One region of the Promicromonospora sp. NPDC057488 genome, then DNA from elsewhere that is predicted to be linked to it. Evidence: riboswitches for the same ligand, from Rfam matches in the RefSeq annotation. Region 1 holds a riboswitch; the other holds the start of a gene.
What was found. Region 1 has a riboswitch for S-adenosylmethionine ahead of ACFU5G_RS08625 (LLM class flavin-dependent oxidoreductase). Riboswitches for the same ligand answer to the same signal wherever they lie in the genome.
Positions count from the first base shown of each region.

Region 2: it holds a riboswitch for S-adenosylmethionine, as region 1 does, so the genes downstream of both, ACFU5G_RS27915 (aminotransferase class V-fold PLP-dependent enzyme) here and ACFU5G_RS08625 (LLM class flavin-dependent oxidoreductase) in region 1, are expected to answer to the same signal.

Region 1 is NZ_JBHVEG010000029.1:27,777-38,077, reverse strand. Features, by position in the region: gene ACFU5G_RS08635 (ABC transporter permease) at 1-587, opposite strand, end outside; gene ACFU5G_RS08630 (ABC transporter substrate-binding protein) at 584-2,233, opposite strand; gene ACFU5G_RS08625 (LLM class flavin-dependent oxidoreductase) at 2,290-3,459, opposite strand; SAM riboswitch class IV at 3,487-3,598, opposite strand; gene ACFU5G_RS08620 (alpha/beta hydrolase) at 3,699-5,285, opposite strand; gene ACFU5G_RS08615 (TetR/AcrR family transcriptional regulator) at 5,333-5,932, shown strand; gene ACFU5G_RS08610 (proline racemase family protein) at 5,981-7,006, shown strand; gene ACFU5G_RS08605 (ornithine cyclodeaminase family protein) at 7,003-7,947, shown strand; gene ACFU5G_RS08600 (sulfatase-like hydrolase/transferase) at 7,975-9,411, opposite strand; gene ACFU5G_RS08595 (carbohydrate ABC transporter permease) at 9,466-10,301, opposite strand, start outside.
Region 2 is NZ_JBHVEG010000241.1:1,026-7,753, forward strand. Features, by position in the region: gene ACFU5G_RS27905 (amidase) at 119-1,618, shown strand; gene ACFU5G_RS27910 (hypothetical protein) at 1,974-2,111, opposite strand; gene ACFU5G_RS27915 (aminotransferase class V-fold PLP-dependent enzyme) at 2,374-3,792, opposite strand; SAM riboswitch class IV at 3,824-3,937, opposite strand; gene ACFU5G_RS27920 (phosphotransferase enzyme family protein) at 3,983-4,762, opposite strand; gene ACFU5G_RS27925 (rhodanese-like domain-containing protein) at 4,977-5,426, shown strand; gene ACFU5G_RS27930 (O-succinylhomoserine sulfhydrylase) at 5,423-6,688, shown strand.

The sequences.
Region 1 (10,301 bases):
GCGCCGGTGCCGCCCGCCACGGGGAAGAGCCCGAGGCCGAACGAGAACACCATCAGCAGCAGGATTCCGGACCAGAACACCGGGACGGAGACGAGGACGAGCTCCGCCGTGGACAGCAAGCCGCGCACCACGCGCGGGCGGCCGACCGTCGCCGTGGACAGCACCACGGCGAGCAGCACGGCGACCACGCCCGCGGTCAGGGTCAGCACGACGGTGGAGCCGAGCTGGTCGCCGATGACGTCCAGCACGGGCTGCCGCTGCACGTAGGACGTGCCGAGGTCGCCCTGCACGAGCCGCCCGAGGAAGTCGAGGTACTGCGCGAACGCGGGCCGGTCGAGCCCCCACTCGGCCACGAGAGCCTGGCGCAGCTCGGGGTCGGCGAGGTCGCCCGCCAGGATGTCGGCGACCGAGCCGGGGACGAGCTGGAGCGTCCAGAACGCGACCGTGGCGGCGGCCCACAGCACCACGACGCCCGTGACGACCCGGGTGACGAGGCGCCGCAGGACGGGGTGCGGGCCCGCAGCAGGAGCGACCGGGCCGGCGCCCGGCCCGGCCGCCTCCTGCACCTCGACGGCGGCGCTCGTCACGGCTGGACCCACACGTCGTACGAGCCGGCCGGGGAGTCGAGCTGCGGCTCGAAGGCCAGCCCGTGCACGGTGTCCTTGGCCGCGACCGTGTACACCGGGTGGTACAGCGGCACGTACCGCGCGTCGTCGACGACGGTCGCCTGGATCTCGTCGAGCGCCTTCTTCCGCTCCGCCGGGTCGAGCGACGCGCGGCTGGCCGCCACCTCGTCGTCGAGCACCAGGTCCGGCTCGGCGGCGGTGTAGAGGAAGCCCTCGCTGGAGAAGATGCTGCGGAACAGGTTGGACGGGTCCGCCGTCGGCAGCGTGTTCGGGTAGACGGTCCAGGTGCCCTTGGCGGTCTGGTCGCTCCACAGGGCGCCGGTGATGATCTGCACGTCCAGGTTCAGCCCGATGTTCTCCTTGAGCTGCGACTTGATGGCCTGGAGCAGCACGTCGCGCTCGTCGCGCACGTACGGCTCGGGGTAGCCGACCTTGATGGTGAGGCGCTCGCCGTCCTTGGTGCGGTAGCCGTCGTCGTCCCGGTCGGTCCAGCCGGCCTCGTCGAGCAGCGCGTTGGCGCCGTCGACGTCGTTGCCCCAGGAGCCCACGAGGTCCTCGTCGAAGTACGGGCTGTCCGGCCCGAGGCTGGAGTACGCGCGCTCGACCGTGCCGAGGTACTGGTTCTCGATCAGGGCGTCGAGGTCGAAGCCGTCGCGCAGGGCCTGGCGCACGCGCACGTCGTCGGCCGGGGCGATGCGGGTGTTGATGTTCAGGCTGAACGCGGTGCCCGTCGTCGGGCCGGTCAGGTACTGGAAGCCGGGGGCGTCCTGGAACACGGTGGTGTCGGTGACCTGGACGTTCTCGATGACGTCGACCTGGCCGGCGGTCAAGGCGCCGGTGCGGACGGTCGCCTCGGGCAGGTACCGGTAGGTGACGTCGTCGAGGTAGGCGGCGCCGGTGTGCTCGGCGTAGCCGGGCGCCCAGTCGTAGTCGTCGCGCCTGTCGAAGCTGATCTCCTGCCCGGCGGTCCAGTCGGCCACGGTGAACGGGCCGGTGCCGACCAGCTCGTCGGTGGGCTGGCACAGGTCGCCGTCCGCCTTCAGGGAGGCGGGCGCCAGCACCGAAGCCCCGATCGAGGCAACGGAGTCGAGGAACGCGGCGTCGGGCTGCGCGAGGGTCACCACGAGCGTGTGGTCGTCCGTGGCCTCGGCGTGGTCGTACGCCGCGAACGCGGCGCGGCTGTTCAGCGTGGAGTCCTCGGCGGTGATGGCGTCGTAGTTCTGCTTGACGACGTCAGCCGTCAGCGGCGTGCCGTCCGAGAAGGTGACGCCGTCGCGCAGCGTGAACGTGTACACGGTCTCGTCGTCCGAGATCTCCCACTCCTCGGCGAGCCACGGCGTGTAGCTGCCGTCGGCCGCCTTGCCCACCAGCGACTCGGCGTAGTTGCGGATGATCGGGTACGAGTTCTGCTGGCCGGAGCGCTGCGGGTTGTAGCAGACGGGCTCGACGCTGACGCCCCAGGTCAGCGACCCGCCGGCGACCGGGTCGCCGGCCGGCGACGCCCCGCCCGTGGAGGCGGCGGAGCCGGTCGAGCAGGCGGCGAGGGACAGGGTCAGGACGACGGCGGCGGCGGGGGCCGCGAGGCGGGCGGAGCGGGTCAAGGGCATGGCTGTGCTTCCTGTTCGTACGGCAGGGAAAAAGGGGGTCGGACGGCGGGCCGCCGTCAGGCGGTGACGAGCTGCGCGGCGGGCTCGGTCCAGGTGCCGCGCCGGCGCAGGGCGGGCACGAGCCCGTCCGCGACCCAGCGGGTCTCCTCGAGGTTGGGGAAGCCCGAGACGATGAACTCCTCCACCCCGAGCCGGCGGTACTCCTCGAAGCGCGCGGCGACGTCGTCGGAGGAGCCGACGAAGCCCAGCGCGGGGCCGCCGGCCACGAGGCCGAAGCCGCCCCAGATGCCCGGCGCGACCCACAGGCTCTCCGGGCGGGTGACGTCCGCGGCGGCCAGGTGGGCCTGGCCGCGCTGCTGGCCGACCGACTGCCGGGCCAGCAGGGACTCTCGGAGCCTGGCCTGCGTGGCGGGGTCCACGCCGTCGAGCAGCGCCAGCGCGGCCCGCTCGGCCTCCTCGTGCGTGTCCCGGACCAGGATCCAGGCGCGGACGCCGAACCGCGCGGTGCGCCCCTGGGCGGCGGCGAGCCCCCGGATCCACTCGATCTTCCCGGCGAGCTGGTCCAGCGGCTCGAGCCAGGACAGGTACACGTCGGCGTGCCGCGCGGCGACGTCGCCCGCGTAGGAGGACGACCCGCCGAACCACACCTCGGGGGTGTCCGGGATGCCGAGGCCGCGCCCGTTCGCGCGCTCCAGCCGGCCCTCCCGGACGGTGTAGTGCCGGCCTTCGTGGTCCACGGTCTCGCCGCGGAACAGGGCCCGGTAGATGTCGAGGAACTCGCCCGTCCGGGCGTACTGGTCCGCCTTGTCGCCCAGGTCGCCGTGCAGCCAGGCCTCGGCCCCGGGCTCGCCGGTGACCACGTTGAGCGCCAGGCGCCCGCCGGAGACCCGCTGCAGCGTGGCCGCACGGTGGGCGGTGTAGGCGGGCGTCGTCGTGCGCGGGTGGAGCGCCACCAGGAACCGCAGGTCCCGGGTGACCGCCGCGAGCGCCGACGCGACGACCCACGGGTCCTCGCAGTAGGAGCCGGTGGGGACCAGCACGGAGTCGAACCCCGCCTCCTCCACGGCCAGGGCGACCTGGGTCAGGTAGGACAGGGTGGGCGGGCGGAAGGGCGAGCGTGGCGCCTCGCCGTCGATCCGGTGGACGTTCGTCCCGCCGCGCAGGACGTCGCGGGACTCCCCCGCCGTCGGCAGGTACCAGTGCAGGCGTGGCGTGCTGGTGCTCATCGTTCTTCCGTCCTCCGAGCCGGGCTCGGTCCGCGCTTGCCGCACGACGAGCGCGCGGCCTGGTCGTCACCCGGAGCACCCCGCCGCGAAGGAGGGTTGCTGCCCGACCAGCCGGGGCTTGTCGTCGGGACTCATGACCACATGACCGTCGGCGTGCCCTGTGGCACGTCGACGGCCGGGAATGTAAGGACGGAACGGACCTTCGTCAACGATTCCGGCGGACGTCTCGGATAGTGGATCTAGGACGGCAGGCTGCACTCCGCGCCGTCCGGCGGCGTCTCGAGGTCGAGCAGGTAGCTCTCGACCGCGTCGTCGACGCAGTCGCTCCCGCCGAGCAGGTAGGCGCCGTGCTGCTTGCCGTGCACGGTGAGCAGGTGGCCGCCCAGCTCGCGGGCCATCGCGACGCCGCCCTCGTGCGGGGTGCCCGGGTCGCCCGTCACCGAGACCACCAGGGTCGGCGGGATCTCGGCGGCGGCCGTGGGCTCCTCCGCCTCGGCCCGCTCGGGCCACCCCTCGCACTCGTGGTGGTGCACCCGCGTGAAGGCGTCGAGGTCGAAGATGGGCGCGACGTCGGCGATGTCGCGAGCCAGGGCCGTCGTCTCCTCGGGGGTGAGCGTCGGCCAGTCCATGCAGCGGGTGGCGACGTTCGAGTCGAAGTCGAGGCCGTAGGCGCCGTCGGCGCCCCTGCCGAAGTACCTGTCGCGCAGCGCCAGCAGCGCGTCCGCCCGGCCCGCCTCGTACTCCTCCAGCGCCGTGAGGACATCGGGCCAGTGCGCCTCGGCGTACAGCGCGCCGACGATGGCGGTGTAGGCGTCGTGGACGCTGACGTCACGCCCCGCCGCGGTGGGCGCGGGGTCGTCGGCGAGGGGCTCCAGGATCGCGCGGAAGCGGTCGGACGCCGACGCCGGGTCGCTGCCGAGCACGCAGTCGGGCGCCTCGGCGCAGGTCGCGGCGAGGTCGTCGAACGAGGCCTGGATGGCCACGTACTGCGACAGCCGGAACTCGGTGGCTGTGAGGTCGGGCGCGATGGCGCCGTCGATCACGACGGCCCGCACCTTCTCCGGGAAGGTCTTCGCGTACAGCTCGCCGAGCTCGGAGCCGTAGCTGTAGCCCAGGAAGCTCAGCTTCTCGTCGCCGAGCGCGGCCCGCATGACGTCCATGTCGCGCACGGTGTTCATCGTGCTGATGCTCGTCAGGGCCTTGGTGCCGCCGGTGCCCTCGACGCAGCGCTGGGCCATGGCCGCCGCCTGGTCCGCGCTCGTGATGTCGTAGACGGCGCCGATGCGGAACCCGGCGCCCTCGTCGTACTCCTTGTCGGTGAAGCACTCCGCACGCGGTGTGGTCGCGCCGACCCCGCGGGGGTCGAAGCCGACGATGTCGTAGTGCTCCGCGACCGCGGTCGCCTGCCACCGCTCCCGGAGCAGCGCGACGAAGTTGTTGCCCGAGCCGCCGGGCCCGCCCGGGTTGACCAGCAGGGACCCCTGGCGCTCGCCCGTGGCCGGCAGGCGCAGCATCGCGATCTGCCCGGTGTCCCCCTGGGGCTCGGCGTAGTCGATCGGCACCTCGACGGTCGCGCACTCCAGGTCCGGATGAGCGAACAGGGCGGCGTCCGCGGCGGTGGTCGCCGTGTCCACGCACGTGCCCCACTCAGGGGCCTGGTCGAGGAACTGGCCGAGATCGCCGCTCGCCGAGGACGACGGCGACCCGGACGGTGGCTGGGCCCCCGGGCCGCACGCGGCGAGGAGGGCGAGCGAGGCCGCGGCCGCGGCGGCGGCCAGCGCGCGCAGTGGAAGTGGTCGGGTCGGAGCTTTATTTAGCATAGCCATGCCAGGAAAGTTAGCATGGCCGTGCCAGAAAGTGCTAGAAAGGGGTCATGCCCAAGAGAGTGGACCCGGAAGCCCGGCGCCAGCAGGTGGCCGACGCCGTGATCGACGAGATCGTCGAGCACGGCCTGCGGGCGGTGACCCTGGCCCGGATCTCGGCGCGCACGGGCCTCGCGATCGGGAGCATCCGGCACTTCTTCGGCGACAACATCCGCGAGGTCATGCGCTTCACGCTGGGCGTGCTGACGCAGCGGCTCACCCGCAGCGCCCTGCCCAGGTCCGACGACCCGCTGGACCGGATCGCGGACGTGCTGATGTTCGCCGCCCCGACCAGCGAGCAGGAGCTGCGCGAGCACACCGCGTTCATCGAGTACCGGGTGCTCGCGCGCACCGACCCGGAGTTCGCGGCAGACATCGCCGCGACGTCGGTGACGGGCGCCGAGGCGGTACGCACGCTGCTGCGCGACGCCCTCACCGGCCGGACCGTCGACGAGGAGACGTTCGAGCGCGAGACGCTCCAGCTGTTCACCCTGATCGAGGGCTTCTCGTTCAGCGCGGCACAGCGGGCCGCTCCCCTGCGCGAGGCGGACGTCCGGGCGATCGCGACGGCGACCGTCGACCGGCTGCGCGCCGCCCATCCCCTCACCTGAGCGCCGCCCGCTATCGTCGCCGCAGCACCACGCGACCAAGGAGAACCAGTGAGCACCGAGCGCTACGAGGCCGTCGACTACCACACGGGCGGTGAGCCGTTCCGGATCGTCACCACCCTGCCCGTGCCCGTCGAGGGCGACGACGTCGCCTCGAAGCGGATGTTCGCGATCGGGTCGCCCGAGATCCAGCGGATCCGGCAGATCCTCTGCCACGAGCCGCGCGGCCACGCCGACATGTACGGCGGGTTCGTGGTCGAGCCCGACGACGACGGCGCGCACCTCGGCGTGCTGTTCTGGCACAAGGACGGCTTCTCGACCGCGTGCGGGCACGGCACCATCGCGCTGGGCGCCTGGGCGGTCGAGACGGGCCTGGTGGCGCCGGACCCCTCGGGCACCACCGACGTCGTCATCGACGTACCCTCCGGCCGGGTGACCGCCCGGGTGCACACCGACGCCGACGGGACGGTGACGGCGGTCGACTTCGTCAACGTCCCCGGCTACGTGCTCGCGCTCGACGTCCCGGTCGCCACGTCGCGGGGCGACGTCACCGTGGACGTGAGCTTCGGCGGCGCGATCTACGCGCAGCTCGACGCCCGCAGCGTGGGGCTGACCGTGGCGCCGGAGCACACGGACGAGATCATCGCGATCGGCCGCGAGATCAAGTGGGCGCTCGACGAGTCCGTCCACGCCGTCCATCCGACCGACGACCGGCTGGGCGGGATCTACGGGACGATCGTCTTCGAGGACCTGGGCCCCGGCGACGACGAATCCGGGCCGCGGCAGCGCAACGCCACGATCTTCGCCGACGGCGAGCTGGACCGCTCCCCCTGCGGCTCCGGGACGTGCGCCCGGCTGGCCACGCTCACGGAGCGGGGCACCCTGCCGGACGGCGCCGCGCTGCGGCACGAGTCGATCGTCGGCTCCCGCTTCACCGGGATGGTCCTGGACCGGGTCGACGTCGCGGGACGGGCGGCCGTCGTCCCGCAGGTCACCGGCACCGCCTACCGGACCGCCGAGCACGTCTTCGTCGTCGACCCCCGCGACGACCTCGTCCCCGGGTTCGTGCTGCGATGACCGCGCAGCCCGGGACGATCCCCTACCTCACCGCGGACGACGTCCGGCACCGGCTGGCGCCCGCCGGGGCCGTCGAGGCGCTGCGCGCGGCGCTCCGGGCCGGCCTGCGGCCCGAGGCCGACCACGCGCGCATCGCCGAGCCGCTGACGAACGGCGAGCTGCTCCTCATGCCCGCCGAGGCCGGCGCGGACGCCGGGATCAAGGTGCTCAGCCTCGCGCCGGGCAACCCGGCGCGCGGCCTGGCCCGCATCCAGGGCCTGTACATCCTGTTCGACGCCGAGACGCTGACGCCCCGCTGCCTGGTCGACGGCCCGGCGCTGACCGACCTGCGCACGCCCGCCGTCTCCGTCGCCGCCACCCTCGACGCCCTGCGGCGCTCCACCGCGCCGCTCGACGTGGTGCTCTACGGCGCCGGGCACCAGGGCATCGGCCACCTGGACACGCTGCGCGACGCGCTCGCCGGGCACCGCCCGCTCGGCACCGTCACCGCGGTGGTCCGCCGGCCCGACCGGGTCGCCGCGGGCGGCCCACTCACGCGCGTGGTGGCCACGGGCAGCGCCGAGGCGGTCCGCGCCACGGCCGCCGCGGGCGTCGTCGTCTGCGCCACCACCGCCCGGGAGCCGCTGTTCGACGGCGCCCTGGTGCGCGACGACGCCGTGGTGATCGCCGTGGGCTCCCACGAGCCCGACGCGCGCGAGCTCACCGCCGACCTGCTGGGCCGCGCCACCGTCGTCGTCGAGGACGTCGCGACCGCGCTGCGGGAGTGCGGGGACGTCGTCCTGGCGGTCGCCGAGGGCGCGATCACGGCGACGGACCTCGTGCCGATGGCGGACGTCGTCACCGGGGCAGTCGCGCTCCCGGCCGACCGGCCCGTCGTGTTCAAGAGCTCCGGGATGTCCTGGGAGGACCTCGTGGTCGCCACGGCGGTCGCGGGCAGGTAGGCGCGGGGCGGGGCCGGAGCAGCCCGCCTAGAAGTCCGCGAGCCGCCGCCGGCTGCGGTCCTCCGTCGCGACGAGCACGTCCAGGAGCTGCTCCTGCATACCCACGCGCCGGTCCCGGAACCGCGCGTCGTCCCAGAGGTTGGTGACCTCCTGCGGGTCGTTGACCAGGTCGTACAGCTCCCCGGTCCGCTCGCGGTCGGTGCTCGGCGCGCCGTGGTGCACCACGACCTTCCAGTCGTCGGTGCGCAGCATCGTGGTGTGCACGGGCACGTCGTAGGGGATGCAGCTGTTGCGGTACTCGGACAGCGCCCAGCCCCGCGCGTCGTCCCACTGCCCCGACCTCGCGAGACCCAGCAGGCTTGAGCCCTGCGCCCGCGGGAGGGCGTCGACGCCGGCCGCCTCCAGCAGTGTGGGCGCGAGGTCGATCCACTGCACCAGGTCGTCGCGGACCTCGCCCTCGGGCAGCTCCCCGGGCCAGCGCACGATGAGCGGCACGCGCACCGAGCTCTCGAACATCATGGGGCCCTTGAGCAGCATCTGGTGGTCACCGAGCAGCTCGCCGTGGTCGCTCGTGAAGACCACCAGCGTGTCGTCGGCCAGCCCCTCGTCCTCCAGCGCGGCCAGGATGCGCCCCACCTCGTCGTCCACCAGGGAGACCATGGCGTAGTAGTCGGCGACGATCCCCTGGATCTCGTCGGCCGTGTAGTCCTGGAAGCCCGGCAGGCTGCCCGCGTACGACCGCGCCGAGGCCTCCCGGTAGATCGCGGGCTTGTCGTCGAGGTCGTCCGGGCCCCCGACCGGGCGGGGCAGCGCCTGGGCGTCGTAGCGCTCGCGGTACTCGGGCGGCGCGCCGAAGCCGTGGTGCGGGTCGAAGAAGTTCACGACGAAGCAGAACGGCTTGGCCTTGTCCCGGCCTGTTGTCAGGTAGTCGATCGCCTCCTCGCCGATCCAGTGGCTGTAGTGCGCCTCGGTGGGCAGCCGGTCGATCGCGTCGCCGCCCTGGGCCAGGGTCTCGTCGAGCAGGCCGGGGAACCGCTCCTCGAGCCAGGTGTGATAGCTGTTTTCGGGGCTGCGCACGTACGGGTCGTGCGACCAGCGGAACACCCGGAAGCCGTCGTCGAGGCGCGGCTCGGTGCGCCCGCCCCAGGCCGAGCCGAGGTGGAACTTGCCCACCAGGCCGCAGTCGTAGCCGTCGGCCGCGAGCGCCGCGGTGAAGAGCTGCTCGCTCCCGGCGATGTCGACGCCGTTGGCCCACAGGCCGTGGTTGCGCGGGTAACGGCTGGTCATCAGGCTGGCGCGGGACGGCGCGCACACGGGCGACTGCACGATGCAGCGGTCGAAGCGGACGCCGTGGGCGGCGAGGCGGTCGAGGTTCGGGGTCCGGATGGCGCTGTTGCCGGCGGCGGCGAGGGCGTCCCAGCGCTGCTGGTCGGTGCAGATGAGCAGAATGTTGGGCCTGGTCATGGTGGTGCGGGACTCCTTGGTGGTGAGCGGGTCGGGGCGTCGGGAGGCGCCGGGTCAGTTCTTCACGGCGCCGGCGATGCCCTCGACGAAGTAGCGCTGCAGCAGCACGAACACGAGCAGGACCGGGACGAGCGACATGGTCGCGCCGGCGGCGAGGCCGGTCCAGTCGGTGGAGTTGGTGCCCTGGAAGGCGAGCATGCCGACGGCGAGGGTGCGGCGGTCGGGGTCGCTGAACGTGAACACGAGCGGGACGAAGAAGTTGCTCCAGGTCCCGATGAACGTGACGACGGCGACGGTCGCGGTGATGGGCCCGGACAGCGGCAGCATGACGCTGAAGAAGGTGCGCAGGAACCCGGCGCCGTCCACGTGGGCGGCCTGCTCGAGCTCGTCGGGGATCTGGGCGAAGAACCCCGTGTACAGCAGGACACCGGCCACGTTGCCGCCGGCGGAGAGCGCGAGGATCAGCCCGAGGGTGCTGTCGAGGATGCCGAGCTCGGTGCTGAGCCGCACGACCGGGATGATGGCGAGGCCGGTGGGGATGAAGCTGGCGGCGAGCAGCACGCCGAGCACGACGCGTCGTCCGCGGAACCGGTACCGGCCGATCACGTAGCCGGCGGTGGCGCACCGCAGGATGACGACGACGACCGAGCCGATCGTGACGATCAGCGAGTTGAGGGTGTAGCGGGCGAACCCGGCGGTCTGCCAGGCGTCCACGTAGTTCTGCCAGTTCCACTGGTGCGGGATCAGGCTGAGGCCGTCGGTGAAGATCGAGGCGTCGTCCTTGAGGGAGGCCGCGAAGATCCACAGCAGCGGGTAGACCCAGGCCAGGGCGAGCACGGCGAGGACGGCGAACTGGACCCAGCCGGCCGCCCGCCGGCGGGTCATGGCGG
Region 2 (6,728 bases), on a different contig from region 1:
GTCAGATCGCCGGGTACCGGGCGGCACGTTCATGAATTTGCCTGATTCCCCTGTAGAGCGGGTGAGACATAAGCGACATTCCATCGAGGCTGACGTGGCGAGCGCCTAGCCTGGCGACATGGATGCCCTGCACGAGCGGACCGCCGTCGAGCTCCGCGACCTCCTCGCCGCCGGAGAGCTCACCCCCACCGAGGTGACCGAGCACTTCCTGGACCGGGTCGACCGGCTGAACCCCCAGGTCGGCGCCTTCGCCACCGTCACCCCCGAACGGGCGCGGAAACGGGCGGCGGCGCTCGAGGCGGCCCGGGCGGCCGGATCAGGCGAGGGCCCCACGCCGGGCGGCCTGTGGGGCCTGCCCACCGGGGACAAGGACCTGTGGAACCGGGCGGGCGTGCCCACGGGCTTCGGGTCGCGCGCCTTCGCGGGGCTGCCGCCGGCCGAGGAGAGCGACGAGATCGTCCGGGTGCTCGACGACGCGGGCATCGTCAGCCTGGGCAAGACCGCCGCGCCCGAGCTGGGCTTCCCCGCCTACACCGAGCCCGTCGGCGCACCGCCCGCGCGCACCCCGTGGGACCTGACCCGCGGGGCCGGCGGCTCCAGCGGCGGTGCGGCAGCCGCGGTGGCGGCGGGCCTGCTGCCGTTCGCCCCCGGGTCCGACGGCGGCGGGTCGATCCGCATCCCGGCGGCGGCCTGCGGCGTCGTCGGGCTGAAGCCCACGCGCGGGCTGCTGCCGGCGGGCAGCGGCGTCGACTCCTTGGGCGGGCTCGTGGTGAACGGCCCGATCGCCCGCACCGTGGCCGACACCGCCCTGCTGCTGGAGGCGATGCTCCCGAGGCGCGCCGGGGGCGACGTCGCGCACCCGTACACGCTGCGGGCGCCGTCGTACGCCGCGGGGGCGTACCTCGCGGCCGCGCAGCGGGCCGAGCTGCCGGAGGGCTCCGGCCTGGCCGGCGCGGGTGTCGCGCGCATCGGCGTGACCACGTCGTCGGCCTGGGACGGGTTCTACGACATCGCCGTGTCCCCCGAGGCGCGCGCCGCGCTGGACGCCGGGGTGCGCGCCCTGGCCGGGGCCGGGCACGAGATCGACGAGACCGCGCTGGCCGAGGCGCCCGAGTACGCGCCGGCGTTCCGGACCCTGTGGATGGGCGGAGCGTCGGCGGTGCCGATCGACGACCCGGCGACCCTGGACAAGCTGGAGCCGCTGACGCAGTGGCTCATCCGCACGGGCCGCACGGTCCCCGCGCGGCAGCTCGCCGAGGCGGTGCGCACGCTCACCGGGTTCGAACGCTCGCTCGTGGCGCAGGTCGGCGCGTACGACGCCGTCGTGACCCCGGCCCTCGCGCTCACGCCGCGGCCGATCGGCTGGTACGACGCCGAGGATCCCGAGCGGAACTTCGAGCAGCAGTGCCAGTACACGCCGTGGACGTCGATGCTGAACGTGGCCGGGCTGCCCGCGATCACCGTGCCGACGCACTGGACCGAGCCCACGGCAGACGCGCCCGCCGGGCTGCCGATGGGGGTGCAGATCATCGGCCGGCCGGGCGGCGAGCTCACGCTGCTGGCGCTGGCGGCCCAGCTGGAGTCGGCCCTCCCGGGCTCGCGCGCCTTCCCTCTCTGACGTGTCAGACACCCAGGCCCCCCGAGGGACCTGTACGTCTGACACTTCGGTGGTGGCCGAATGTGGTTTCCGCGGCCCGGCGGCGCGTGATTGGGTACCCCTAGTGGGTATCTGACGCGACGGTGCCACAGCGCCGGGACAGGGAGGACGGGACCATGACCGAGACCTTCGAGACGGCCGTCCCGGCGCGGCGCAGCCGCTGGACCGGGACCTGGCCGACCAACACCGGCTGGATCGTGCTCGGCGCGCTGACGGGCCTCGGCCTGCTGGTGGGCGGGACGGCGATCGCGGGCGGCACCTGGCAGGACGCCGTCGCCGAGGACCCGACCACCGCCGTCGGCGTCGCGGCGCTCTGCTACCTGGCCGCGGCGGTGACCGGCGTGCGCTGGACGGCGTGGCTGGTCGCGCTGCTGGCGTCCGCGATCCCCGTCGCGTCCGAGCTGCTGGACACGCCGCGCTGGATCGCGTTCGTGCTGGTGGGCCTCGTGCTCACCGGCATCGGGCTGGCCCGCGGCCGCAGCGCGACCTGGCCGCAGGCCGCCGCGATGGCCGGCTTCTTCGGCGTCGCCGCCGTCGCCCTGTTCCTGGAGCCGCGCGTCGGGCTGGCCCTCGCGGGCCTCGCCCTCGCCGCGCACGCCGCCTGGGACGTGGTGCACTACCGCCGCGACGTGGTGGTCAACCGCTCGCTGGCGCTGTGGTGCATCGGCCTGGACCTGACGATGGGCGGCATCTGCGTGGTGCTGGCGCTGTGGCCGTCAGTCCTCGTCCGGGAGGCAGCCGAAGGCCTCGTCGAAGCCGAGCGCCGCCGTCGCGAGCAGGCCCGCCAGGCCCGAGCCCTCGGGGACCGGACGCGGGTCGTCGGTCACCACCCAGAGCCCGTCCACGACGTCGTAGCCCGCCTGCGGGCCGTCGGCCACCAGGCTGCCGACGGCGGCGATGAGGCGCTCGATCTCCTCGCCCGCGGTGCCGACGCCGACCGAGGCGCGCACAGCGCCGGCGTCGAACCCGAGGCGGCCGAGCAGCGGGTGCGCGCAGAAGCGGCCGTCCCGCACGCCGATGCCGTGCTCCGCGGACAGGTACGCGGCGACGAGGCCCGGGTCGTAGCCGGTCACGGTGAAGGTCACGACGCCCACGGGGTCGACGGCGTCGGCCCAGACCCGCACGACCTCGACGCGGTCGATGGCCTCGAGCCCCGACACGAGCCGGCGGCGCAGCGTGTTCTCGTGGGCCACGACCTCGGCCGGGTCCAGCGCGGCGAGCTCCTCGCAGGCCGCCGCGAGGGCGACCGCGCCGATCACGTTGGGCGAGCCGGCCTCGTGGCGGGCGGGGCCCTCGTGCCAGTCGGTGCCACCCACCCGCACCCGGCGGACGGCGCCGCCGCCCGCGAGGTACGGCGTGCCGGCGTCGAGCCAGTCGCGGTGGCCCACCAGCACGCCGGCGCCGAACGGGGCGTAGGTCTTGTGCCCGGAGAAGGCGAGGTAGTCCACGCCGGTGGACTCCAGGGAGATGCGGCGGTGCGGCACGAGCTGGGCGCCGTCGAGCGCCACGCGCGCCCCGAACTCGTGGGCGACGGCGACTATCTCGGCGATCGGGAGCGACTCGCCCGTCACGTTCGACGCGCCGGTGAGGGCCAGGAGGGCGTACGGGCGGTCCTCGGCGGCGTCGGCCAGCTCCTCCCGGATCTGGGCGACGGTCTCGGCCACGGTGGCGCCGCCGGTCAGCACGGTCGCGCCGGTGGTGCGCTGCCAGGGCAGCAGGTTCGCGTGGTGCTCGACGTCGAGCACCAGCACGCGGCCGGGCTCGCCGTCGGCCTGCGCGGGGACGCAGCCGGCGAGGAGGTTGAGGGAGTCGGTGGTGTTCCGCGTGATGATCGTCAGGTCGTCCTCGCGGGCGCCGACGAACGCACCGATGGTGCGGCGGGCGGTCTCGTAGAGCGCCGTGCTCACCTGCGAGAGGTAGCCGGCGCCGCGGTGCACGCTGGCGTACAGCGGCAGCACCTGGGTGACGCGGTCGGCGACGGCCTGCAGGGCCGGGGCCGACGCGGCGACGTCGAGGTTCGCGTACGAGACCTGGGTGCCGTCCACGAGCGGGACGAGCGTGCCGCCGCCGACCACGGGCCGGAGCGGGGCGAGGCCGGTCACCGCGGTGGCACGGCTGATGGTGGGAGCAGACATGGCGTCCTCCAGCACAGTCCTGGGGGAGGTTCCCCCGCGCTTGCCGCGCACGGGTGCGCACGGCCTGGTCGTCACCCGGGGCACCCCACCGCGGAGGGAGGGTTGCCGGCCAGCGAGCCGGGGCTTGACGCTGGCGCTCATGACCTGCGGCCATCCTGTGCTGCGGGCAAAAGCCCTGTCAACGCATGTCTCAGATGCTGGTCCCACCTGCTGGTCGGGCCGCGCGGCCCCCGAGGACGACGACGCGGGCCGCGTCCGAGCGGTACATCGCGGCGTGCTCGCGCAGCTCGGCGGGACCGCCGGCGTCGGCCCTGGCCTCGCTGAACGCGGCGAGCTCCGTCAGGCGCTCCGCCATCGTCCCGAGCACGTCCGCGCGCGACCACGCGGCGCCGTACGCGTCGACCAGCGCGTCCAGCCGGGCCAGCGGGTCCAGGTGGCCGACGTCGTAGGACACCCCGGCGAACGCGTCCTGCGCGAACGGGGCCAGGCGGTACGCGGTGTACGCCACGTCCCACAGGCGGGGTCCCGGTGCTGCCGTGTCCACGTCGATGAGGCCGACGAGCCGGCCCGCGCGGAACACCATGTTGTAGGGCGCGGCGTCGTTGTGGCAGATCACCTCGGCCGGCTCGCGGGCGGGCAGCTGCCAGACGGCGTCCGGCAGGTCGAGGTCGAGGGACGCGTCGTGGAGCCGGCGCAGGAGGCGCCCGGCGTCGCGCAGGTTCTCCTCGGACCAGAGCCACTCCGGGGCCGGCCAGCCCGGGACGTCGCCGGGGAGGAACGAGAGGATCTCGCGCTGCCGCTCGTCGAACCCGAACGGTTCGGGCACCTCCGTGACGCCGCGGGCCCGGACGTGGCGCAGGTACGCGTGGACGGTGGGCGTCCACGGTCCGGCGGAGCGCCGCACGGTGTCCCCCGTGCGCACGACCTCGGACATGTTCCCGCCGGTCAGTGGTTCCTCGTTCGCAGACACGGTCGTCACCGTAGCGATATTCGCTTTCCCTACCAGATTGGCCGGGTTGCCTGTCGAGACACTGTTCCACCCACCGGACACATGTCGTAGGGTTGGCGGCGACCATCCCGAGCGGCCGAGTGACGTGGCACGACGACGCCGCAGCAACCCAGCGTTCCCCGCAACAGCGGAGGACGGCCGAGGGTGCTACCGCCACGACCGATGGAGGAGCATCATGAGCGACCCCGCGCGCATCGACGTCCGGCCCGCCGAGGGCTACGCCGGCGACATCACGCCCGAGCAGGCCTGGGAGCTGCTGGCCGCCGACCCGTCCGCCGTCCTCGTGGACGTGCGCACCCAGGGCGAGTGGCGCACGATCGGCATCCCCGACACGGTGACGCTCGAGAAGCAGCCCGTGTTCAGCGAGTGGGTGCAGGCGGGCGGTGTGCCCAACCCGCGGTTCCTGGAGGAGCTCCGGGCGGCCGGCGTGACCGACGGGCCCATCGTCTTCCTCTGCCGCTCCGGCCAGCGCTCGATCGCGGCGGCGCGGCTCGCCACGGCGTCGGGCATCGCGCCGTCGTACAACGTGCTGGACGGCTTCGAGGGCGCGCCCGGGGCCGACGGCGTCCGCGACCAGCGCGGCTGGAAGGTCGTCGGGCTGCCCTGGACGGCGGGTCCCGCGTGACCGTCACCGGTGCGTTCCCGGCGGACGCGAACCCTGGCGGCTCCGGCCGCAAGCCGCTGCCGGCCGGGGTGCGCCCCGCGACGCTCGCGGTGCGCGGCGGGCACCAGCGCAGCGAGTTCCAGGAGACCAGCGAGGCGCTGTTCCTCACGCAGGGCTACGTCTACGACAACGCGGCCGAGGCCGAGGCCGCGTTCAAGGGCGACGTCGACCGGTTCGTCTACTCGCGCTACGGCAACCCCACGGTGCACACGTTCGAGGAGCGGCTGCGCCAGCTCGAGGGCGCCGACGCCTGCTACGCGACCGCGACCGGCATGTCCGCCGTGTTCACGTCCCTGGCCGCGCTCGTGAGCTCGGGCTCGCGGATCGTGGCCGCCCGCGCGCTGTTCGGGTCCAGCGTGGTGATCTTCGAGGAGATCTTCAAGAAGTGGGGCGTGCGCACGGACTACGTCGACGGGCACGTGCTCTCCCAGTGGGAGGAGGCGCTGGCCACGCCCGCGGACGTGGTGTTCTTCGAGACGCCGTCGAACCCGATGCAGGACATCGTGGACGTGCGCGCCGTCGTGGACCTGGCGCACGCCGCCGGGGCGACCGTGGTGCTCGACAACGTGTTCGCCACCCCGCTGCTGCAGAAGCCGCTGGAGCTTGGCGCCGACGTCGTCGTGTACTCCGCGACCAAGCACATCGACGGGCAGGGCCGCGTGCTGGGCGGCGCGATCCTCGGCTCGACCGACTACATCACCGGTCCCGTGCAGACGTTCATCCGCAACACCGGGCCGTCGCTGGCACCGTTCAACGCCTGGACCCTGCTCAAGGGCCTGGAGACCCTGCCGGTGCGGGTCGCGGCGCAGGGGGCGAGCGCCCTCGCCGTCGCGCACGCGCTGGAGGAGCTGCCCGCGGTGGGCACCGTGCGCTACCCGTTCCTGGACTCCCACCCGCAGGCCGAGCTGGCGCGCTCCCAGATGAGCGGCGGCGGCACAGTGGTGACGTTCGACCTGGCAGTCCCCGAGGGGTCCGACGCCGAGGCCGCGAAGCAGCGGACGTTCCAGTTCCTCGACGCGCTGCAGCTGGTCGACATCTCGAACAACCTGGGCGACGCGAAGTCCCTGATCACCCACCCCGCCACGACCACGCACCGCAAGCTCGGCGCGGTTGGCCGGGCCGCCGTCGGCATCGCGGAGACCACGGTGCGGCTCTCGGTGGGCCTGGAGGACGTGCGGGACATCATCGAGGACGTCGAACAGGCCCTCGCGGCGCCGAGGTAGAACCAGGGCGAGGTAGAACCAGGGCGAGGTAGAACCAGGG